DNA from 4 places in the Listeria sp. ILCC792 genome. Region 1 is predicted to be linked to each of the others. Evidence: predicted binding sites of a transcription regulator. Region 1 holds the regulator's gene; each other region holds the start of a gene.
What was found. Region 1 encodes Rex, which represses fermentation and respiration genes when NADH is low (regulators of the CRP and FNR family bind a similar motif). Its sites were predicted from a motif close to TTGTGAAATATTTCACAA; they were not measured.
Positions count from the first base shown of each region.

Region 2: qoxA (cytochrome aa3 quinol oxidase subunit II) is a predicted target of Rex. The motif match lies at 876-893, and genes of this name have one in related genera.
Region 3: CFS60_RS13240 (flavocytochrome c) is a predicted target of Rex. The motif match lies at 1,046-1,063, and genes of this name have one in related genera.
Region 4: CFS60_RS03020 (formate/nitrite transporter family protein) is a predicted target of Rex. The motif match lies at 1,013-1,030, and genes of this name have one in related genera.

Region 1 is NZ_FYBO01000008.1:88,713-90,919, reverse strand. Features, by position in the region: gene CFS60_RS09755 (hypothetical protein) at 1-387, opposite strand, end outside; gene CFS60_RS09750 (redox-sensing transcriptional repressor Rex) at 491-1,135, opposite strand; gene CFS60_RS09745 (ABC-F family ATP-binding cassette domain-containing protein) at 1,419-2,207, shown strand, end outside.
Region 2 is NZ_FYBO01000005.1:89,971-92,177, forward strand. Features, by position in the region: gene CFS60_RS07350 (phosphomevalonate kinase) at 1-825, shown strand, start outside; gene qoxA (cytochrome aa3 quinol oxidase subunit II) at 1,096-2,199, shown strand.
Region 3 is NZ_FYBO01000016.1:35,131-37,337, reverse strand. Features, by position in the region: gene CFS60_RS13240 (flavocytochrome c) at 1-961, opposite strand, end outside; gene CFS60_RS13235 (histidine phosphatase family protein) at 1,320-1,961, opposite strand; gene xylB (xylulokinase) at 2,055-2,207, opposite strand, start outside.
Region 4 is NZ_FYBO01000002.1:82,897-85,103, forward strand. Features, by position in the region: gene CFS60_RS03015 (DUF2812 domain-containing protein) at 1-137, shown strand, start outside; gene CFS60_RS03020 (formate/nitrite transporter family protein) at 177-992, opposite strand; gene CFS60_RS03025 (GyrI-like domain-containing protein) at 1,152-1,646, opposite strand; gene CFS60_RS03030 (DUF1648 domain-containing protein) at 1,709-2,207, opposite strand, start outside.

The DNA of each region.
Region 1 (2,207 bases):
ACTCACAAAAGAAAAGCCTATTGCGCCTAGCATCGCACCACTAAACGTATGCAATATTTTATCCCAGTGAGGTACATTCGCATAAAATTGTTGAATGGTTCCAAGATAAATTGAGGCGTATAGAAAAACGATAAACATGAGGTACACAAGCCCCGGAATTTCAAATTTAAATCGTCTAGAAACAATGGACGGTAAAGCTAAAATAATAATCCCTAAAATGATTTCTACCAGTAAGAAAATATAATCACTTCGGAGCGTTACTTTTGGTCCTGTTGCTGGTTGTGACGCGGGGGCAGTAAAAATTTCAAAGATGGTCACAATCATCGAAATCCCCATGGATACAAAAATAAAAAGGGCAACCCACTGCGTCCAATTTAATTTTTTCAGTCGTTTCATTCATTTCACCTCTTATAAGAAACCAGCACTCTTAAGCGCTGGTTCAGATAGTTACATCAAAGTTCTTTTATTTTTGAGCTTCTTAAGCTGCGTTTTAATTTTTAGATGGATAGTTTTCTAGGAAGTAAATTAATGTTTGTAATTCAGTTGTCAAATCAATATGATGGACGCGTACTTGTTTTGGCACGCTAATACGTGCTGGCGTAAAGTTTAGAATCCCCTTCACGTCTGCTTCGATCAATTTATCCACCGTTGTTTGAGCTTCATCAGATGGTACAGTTAAAATGACCACTTCAACATTATTTTCTTTTAAAATTTCTTCCATATCATTTAAATGATAAATTGGAATATCTTGTTGGACGGTACCTACTTTTGCAGGAGCTACATCAAATGCAGCACAAACGCGAATATTATTGTTTTTCATGAAGTTATAATGAAGTAGTGCGGTTCCAAGATTCCCTACACCGATAATGGCAACGTTCGTTTCTTTATCTTGGCTGAGCGTTTTTCCAAAAAAGTCAAGAATATAAGAAACATTATAACCATATCCTTTCTTGCCGAGTGCGCCGAAATATGAGAAATCGCGGCGAATTGTTGCGGAATCCACTTTTACAGCTTCACTTAACTCTGCCGAAGATACACGTTCTTTTCCTGATTCATGTAGATATTTCAAATAGCGATGATATAACGGTAAGCGTTTTGCTGTCGCCTGTGGAATTTTTGTCGTTTCATCCATCATGCCAATTAGTCCCTTCTTCCTGATAAAATATGGTTCGTTTTCAAGCAAAATGACTGCTCTTTCCTTCACATGCTTGCTTATATACTATAAACATTTCACATAAAATGCACAAACTTTTTGCTCACACATTTAGAAAACCTTTATTTTATCAGTATTTATTTTGTTTACCTGCTCTCATTGTATCGTAAAATCACAATTAATGCTAATGATTTCACAAAATCAAATGTGTGATTGCAACGGGCTCACCTTTACGCTAAACTAGAAAGAGATAGGGGAGAAAAATATGATTCTTTTGCAAGTACAACAAATTGCGAAGTACTTTGGTGCGGAAACGATTTTAGAAAATATAAAATTAGAAATTAAAACAAATGACCGGATTGCGCTAGTTGGCAGAAACGGGGCGGGAAAATCAACGCTTCTGAAAATCATTGCGGGGCAGACTTCATATGATGCGGGGCAAATTTCAAAGCCGAAAAATGTGCGGATTGGCTACTTGGCGCAAAATACGGGGCTTGAGTCGAGCAAGACGATTTGGAATGAAATGCTGACTGTTTTTGAAGACTTGCGTAACATGGAACGCGAGCTGCGCGAGATGGAGCTTAAAATGGCGGACAGCGGTATATACGCGGATGCTGAGACGGCAAGGCAGGCTTTGGATAGTTACGATGAACTGCAACACCTTTTCAAGGAACGCGGCGGCTATACGTATGAAGCGGAAATTCGTTCGGTGCTACATGGTCTCCATTTTTTTGAAGAGGATTATGAAAAATTAGTCGCGGCTTTAAGTGGTGGGCAGAAAACTAGGCTTGCACTTGCGAAACTACTTTTATCCAAACAAGATCTTTTGATTTTAGATGAGCCGACCAACCATTTGGATATTGCGACGCTTTCGTGGCTTGAGGGGTATTTGCAAAATTATGCGGGCGCGCTGCTCATCGTTTCGCACGACCGCTATTTTTTGGACCGCGTGGTGAACCAAGTTTATGAGATTTCCCGGACAAAAATCACTCACTATGTTGGAAATTACAGTCGTTTTCTTGTTTTAAAACAGGAGCAGCTTGAAAAAGACTGG
Region 2 (2,207 bases), on a different contig from region 1:
GCTTATTTGAAAATCCGTAAAATCGCTCTTTCACCGATTAAAATTACAATTGAAACGGAACTTGTGAATGATGATGGTGTTAAATTTGGCTTAGGTTCTAGTGCTGCTGTTACAACGGCGATAATAACCGCTTTAATGGAAAAATTTGCGCCTGATACGGAAATGTTGACCAAGTTTAAAATGGCTGCCTTGTCGCACCTTGTTGTTCAAGGAAATGGTTCTTGTGGTGACATTGCATCGTGTTTATACGGCGGATTAATTGCGTACACGACATTTGATCAGGAGTGGGTCAAAATGCATTTGCCGTACAAATCACTCGCTTGGTTTTTGGCAAATCCATGGCCGAAATTAAAAATTGAAAGACTACCTAATTTTGAAATGCCATTTTTAGTAGGTTGGACGGGAAATCCAGTCAGCACCGGCCGTTTAGTTGCGGAAATCCAACTTTTCAAAGAAGAGCAACCCGAAAAATATGCTGATTTCCTATTTAAATCCGAAGAAGCTGTTCAAAAGTTTTTATTGGGTATTAAAGAGCAAGACGTGAAAATAATGTTTGCGGCGCTTCGAAAAAACCGCGAGATTTTGCAGAAACTTGGTAATAGCGCAGGTGTTAGCATTGAAACGAGCTTGCTTTCGGAGCTTGCTAATGTGGCGGAAAGTTTTTCGGGTGTAGGAAAATCTTCTGGTTCAGGTGGCGGCGATTGCGGGATTGCGCTCATTCCAAATCAAGATTTAGCAGCAGAAGTGACTGCAAATTGGGTGGAAGTAGGTATAAAGCCTCTGCCATTTCAAGTTGGCGAAGTTCAGATTAAAAGTGTGGAATAAGTAGACTTGTTTTAGGGAATATCCTAGTAGCAAGTCTCTTTTTTTGTAGTTTGTGAAAAAAATCATATGCCAAGTTTTTGAACAAACAAGAAAAATCAGCTATAATGTAAAGCGAGTATGGATTTAAAGTTTTTTAATTACTTTAAAAGTTTGTGATATATTTAGAATGTGAAACTTAAAAAGGGATTTGAAAACAATTTTTTAGAAGTTGTATTTTTGCGCAAAAATACACACAAAAAACACACATCAAATGGAAAAGAGGGGATTCGGGTGTCGAAGCTACTAAAATCATTCCTACTAACCACGCTAGTTGCTGCTGTTGGCGTACTTGGCGGTTGTGGTGATTTAACAGTACTAGATCCAAAAGGGCCTGTAGCAAAAGGTCAAAGCGATTTGATTTTGTATTCCATTATTTTTATGCTTATTATCGTTTTGACAATTTTTGTATTGTTTACGATTATTCTTTTTAAATATCGTGAACGTAAAAACCCAAAAAATTATGAGCCGGATATGCACGGTAGCAGAAAATTGGAGATTTTATGGACGTTAATTCCAGTTGTCATTGTTATTGCGCTAGCTATTCCGACTGTAAAAACAATTTATGCGGGTGAGGAAGCACCAAAAGTTACTTCTCATAAAGACCCTGTTGTTATTTATGCGACAAGCGTTGACTGGAAATGGCTCTTTAGTTATCCAGAGGAAAGTATCGAAACGGTAAACTACGTACATATTCCAACTGATCGTCCCGTTTTATTTAAACTAACGTCTGTTGATACAATGACGAGTTTCTGGGTGCCGCAACTTGGTGGTCAGAAATACGCGATGACAGGTATGACGATGAATCTTTATCTGCAAGCAGATGAAGAAGGAACGTTTAAAGGGAGAAATTCAAACTTTAACGGTGAAGGTTTCCACGAGCAACGCTTTAATGTGATTGCACAATCGGATGAGGATTTTGCGGCTTGGACTAAAAAAGCGCAGCAGTCACCGAAGCTGACGCAAGATGTTTACGATAAGCTTTTAATTCCAGGCGGTTCAAAAGAAAAAACATTCTCTGGAACACATTATGATTTTGTTGATCCAGCGGCCGATCCAGAATACGTTTTCTACGCGTATAAACGTTTTGGCTTTGAGCTAACAAATCCACATAATCCAAATGTAAAAGTGACTGTTTCAGATACACCATTATTACCGGCGCGTCCGGTGACGGTGACGAACCCACAATTTGAACGGCACAATATGGAACCGATGATTATTAAAAACGGTTCAGGTTATCATAAAGATAAGCATTATGATGACGAAATGAAGAAAATGGAAGACGATATTCAAACGAATGAATTTAATAAAAAAGAATCGGATGACGCGGGCGAATAAAAAAGGGG
Region 3 (2,207 bases), on a different contig from region 1:
AGATGGCACCTTCACCACGAACTGCTTCCCCAATTAAATACGATTTTTCTTGTTGAACCGTTGGGTGAACTTGAATTTGATCCATATCAACCATTGTACCGCCAAGTTTCTCAATCATCTTGATACCATCGCCAGTACTACCTTCTTGGTTCGTTGTAACATAACCTTTTAAATCTGGACGAACTTTTTCAATCAATTCAGCATTAGCACCGTATCCACCGGTAGTAACAACAACTGCGTCTGCTGTGATATTTTTCTTCGTCTTATCATTGAACACGACTTTCACGCCGTTTACTTTGCCATCTTTTTCAGTAATTTCCGTTACATTTGCATTGACAAACGTTGGAATTTCTTCTTTTTTCACATTTTCTAACAGGCCATCTACTAAATATTGTCCTACTGCGGAACCGTCTTCTGGACGATGCGTCCGTTTTTCATTCATTCCGCCTGTAATGGTAATATTATTTAGCGTAATTCCTTTTGAATCGAGCCAATCAATTGCGTCGGCGGAGTTATCTACAAAGAAGCGTAGCATTTCTTTATCATTCGTTCCGTGTCCGCCTGCTAAAGTTTCCTCATAAAAGAGGTCGTTACTGTCTTCAATCCCTTGTTCTTTTTGAAATTTAGTTTCTGAAGCATTCATACCAGACGATGCTTTGGACGTATTTCCTCCGGCAACTGGCATTTTTTCGAAAATAACTGGGTTTAAGCCTTTTTCTTTTGCTTCAAGTGCTGCGGACATTCCTGCACCACCTGCACCGATGATAATGATGTCGTAATGGTCTTCCAGTTTATCTAGTGATGTATAGCTCGCTTGAGATGCTCCTGAATTTGCTTCCGTAGCTTCCTCTTTTTCACTAGCCTTACTTTTCTCGTTTGACTTATCACTGGACCCGCACCCTGCTAGGACGAGTGTGATAGAAAGGATAAAAATAAGTGTAGCTAATAATTTCTTTTTCATTGTTAAACCTCCGTTTTTTCCCTTTTTCACGTTTATACCCTTACCTTGTGAACACATGAACAAGCATAACATAAAATAAACTCCTTGTGTGCGAATTCACAAAAAAAGTGCTCAAAAAAACAAAAATGAAACTATCTTTAGTATGAATATACTTATTCCAAGTTTAAACACATCGAAAATAAAAGCCGCTATCCTTGTTTTAGGATAGCGGCTTTTATTTCGTAAATACATTTGGCTCGAAATTAAGCTTCTTATACAAAACAATTTTAGAATTCGCTTTAATTTCATCTGCTCTTTGCACAGTTTACGATATTTCTCCCCATCTGGGATTTCATGAAAATTAACTTTTCTTATTAAATTATACGCGCGCCTTGTCTAAATGCGCGGTGTCATTAAGTTGTACGATATTAAATTGGCCATTCTCATATTCGACTTTACTAATACTTGTATTTAAAATTCGTTCGCCTTCTGCGCGGTGGTCTGACATTTTTCCGCCTCCTAAAAGATACATCAGGAGCGTTAACGTCATGCCGTGAGAAACGACGAGAATATGACCGCTTTTTTGTTCAGAAATAAGCTTTTGCATGCCTTTTTGAACGCGTTCTTCTAGCTCATAATAAGTTTCGCCGCCATTTTCGCTTGCGTCAAATGTCGCTGGGCTATGTAGCATCGCTTCACGCGCTTCTTTAAACTGAACATCTAGTTCGCTGACACGCACGCCTTCCCATGAGCCAAAGCTCATCTCACGAAACTCTTCGGTAAGGTGAATCGGGACTTTTTTTCCACTTAAAATGTATTTGGCTGTATCTTGTGTACGTTTACTTGGACTCACATAAGCTGCTTTAAAAGGAATATCTTGAAGTGCCTCGCCGACTAAAATCGCACCATTTTTCCCTTCAGATACAAGCGGGGAGTCTCCCCAGCCTTGCATTTGTCCAGTTAAATTCCATTCTGTTTTGCCGTGTCTTACAAAATAAATTGTCAATTTGCCTTGTTCCAATTCATTTCCTCCTATAATTCAAACACTAATAGATATTATTGTACCACTCCATCTATTTTTTTAAAAGAGGACGAATTTCGCTCATTTTCGGCTTTAAAGCTTGGCTAGACTTGTTGAAAGCGATTTAGTCGCCTTGTAAATTTCGCGATAAATCAGATAGATTTTTTCATATTTTGCTACATTTTGCGCATTTGGCGTATATAATTGACCTTGATACGTGACAAAAGTTTCCGCGCATGCATTTAA
Region 4 (2,207 bases), on a different contig from region 1:
GAGCTATCATGATTCCTTTTAGTGTATTTCCAACTTTTACCTTATCGCCATATTGGCTTGTATTACCACTTCTCCTCATCATTCTTTACGGCAATATCTTTATCACTTTAACAAGAAAAATAAAGACTTTAAGCTAAAATGACTTCTATTTATAAAAAAACGAGTAGTGACAAGCACTACTCGTTTTCTGTTACGGGTTGTCTAATTTCTTCTTTCTCCGGTTGTGGTACGTCCTTTTTAAACGCTAGGAAGTAGCAAAGGCTAACAAAAATGGCGCCACCGACTAAATTTCCAAGATATACCGGAATGATATTTAAAATGAAATCCCCCCATGTATAGTGCCCTGCGAAAATCGCGGCGGGAATAATAAACATATTCGCGACAACGTGTTGGAAACCAATGGCAACGAAAGCCATAACTGGAAACCAAATAGCTAAAATTTTACCAGCAAAATCTTTTGCACCGTAAGATAACCAGACAGCAATACCAACAAACCAGTTACAGCCGATACCTGAAACGAAGGCTACCCAAAACGAGGCGTCAATTTTTGATCCCGCCGTTGCAACGGTTTTTTCCAAAAAGTCACCTTCCGTAAGACCGATGAAGTGTCCGAAAAAGTAAGCGACAAACAAAGCGCCTACCAAATTCATCACCGTGACAATGCCCAAATTACGGAGCAGCATCGCAGTAGTTATTTTTTTATCAAAAAAAGCTAACGGAACCGCCATCATATTGCCGGTAATCAGTTCCCCGCCGCCGAGTAAAATGCAAACTAAGCCAACTGGGAACACACTCGCACCGATAAATGTGGCGAAGCTTCCCCACTCATGCGGCATCGTCCCTACAACGCGAATATAAAGCAAATACCCGAGCGAAATAAATGCGCCTCCTAGAAATCCTAAAATAACTAAACTTAATGTACCCGAACGCGCTTTTTGAATCCCCTTTTCAATCGTCACATCTGTAATTTCTTTTGGACTGTAATAGGACAAACTCAATCACTTCTTCCTTTTTGTTAATTCATTCACAAAAATGCGATTTCATTATAGCATATTTCGTCTGTTCCTTCTAGCCATTTCCAAATAAAAAACGCATCAGTCCAATTGAACATGATACGTTTTTTTATTTATGATGCAGGAATCTTTCCTGTGTTAGTCAACAATTTTACGGACAACGGGAATGCGGATTTCAAACTCGCTTTCTCCGTTGATGTCTTCTTTTAAATCAAAAATTTCAATTTTAAATGGTAGCGGATCGAAAACAGGAAAATCAGCCGTCATGTAGGGTTCATAATTGCGATTCTCGATTTCTGACGCAACTTCTTTGTAAGTTGCCTCGACATCTGTTTTCCCCTCGTGTTTTCCAACAAAGTAAGTGTGTGCTGGAATTTCTAGCCATTCGAGCTCATCAGGCAAATGTTTCGGCTTGTGGTCAGCTAAAACCGCCGAATAATGCGTCAGCCCTTCCTCGATATTGTGAATGGAAATTCCGTAAAGCTCTGTAAACTCGCCTCCTAGAAGCGATTTCATTTTCTGGATGACCTCCCGAATATTTCCCTTGCGTGCCTCGGCAAATGTTCCCTGCCAAGCTAAGCCAACTAAAAAGAGATCTTCATGTTCTTCTAACCGTGCTGATTGTAAAGACACTTCACTCACTCCTTTGCTGCTTTATAGCTAAAAGGATAACACAAAACGGCAGAAGTTGCACACTAAAGGATGACGCCGATTAGAACCGAAATCAAAATCACGGCAAGGAGCAATATCCAAGCAAGCGGTCGCGCCACATTAATCGTCCAACCAAGGCCAAATCTTTTTTCGACAAAGAGCGCAGGATCACTTTTGTTTAAATAAAAGATACCTAGTTTCCAGTACTTGTCGTCGTCCCGAATGGGCTTATCTGTATTTTTCGTCCCCCCGATTTTCAGCCTTGAGCCGCCTTGACCCACGAAAAAAGCAAGCAGGAAGACGATAACTAACAGGAGCAACATGAAAATAAGTGTCACCGTCGTCATTATTTCCGCACTAAGCCCAGTTAAAAATGTCAATTGAATCCCAAAAAGCATCAAGACCATTAAAATACACATCACAAGCATTGCTTTACTAAAAATAGCGCGCGCAAGCTGATTGCGCCTTACAGAGTCATTTGGATTATCATTATCCAGCACCTGTTTACTGCGCGACATGATAAAATTGATTCCCATAAATAAG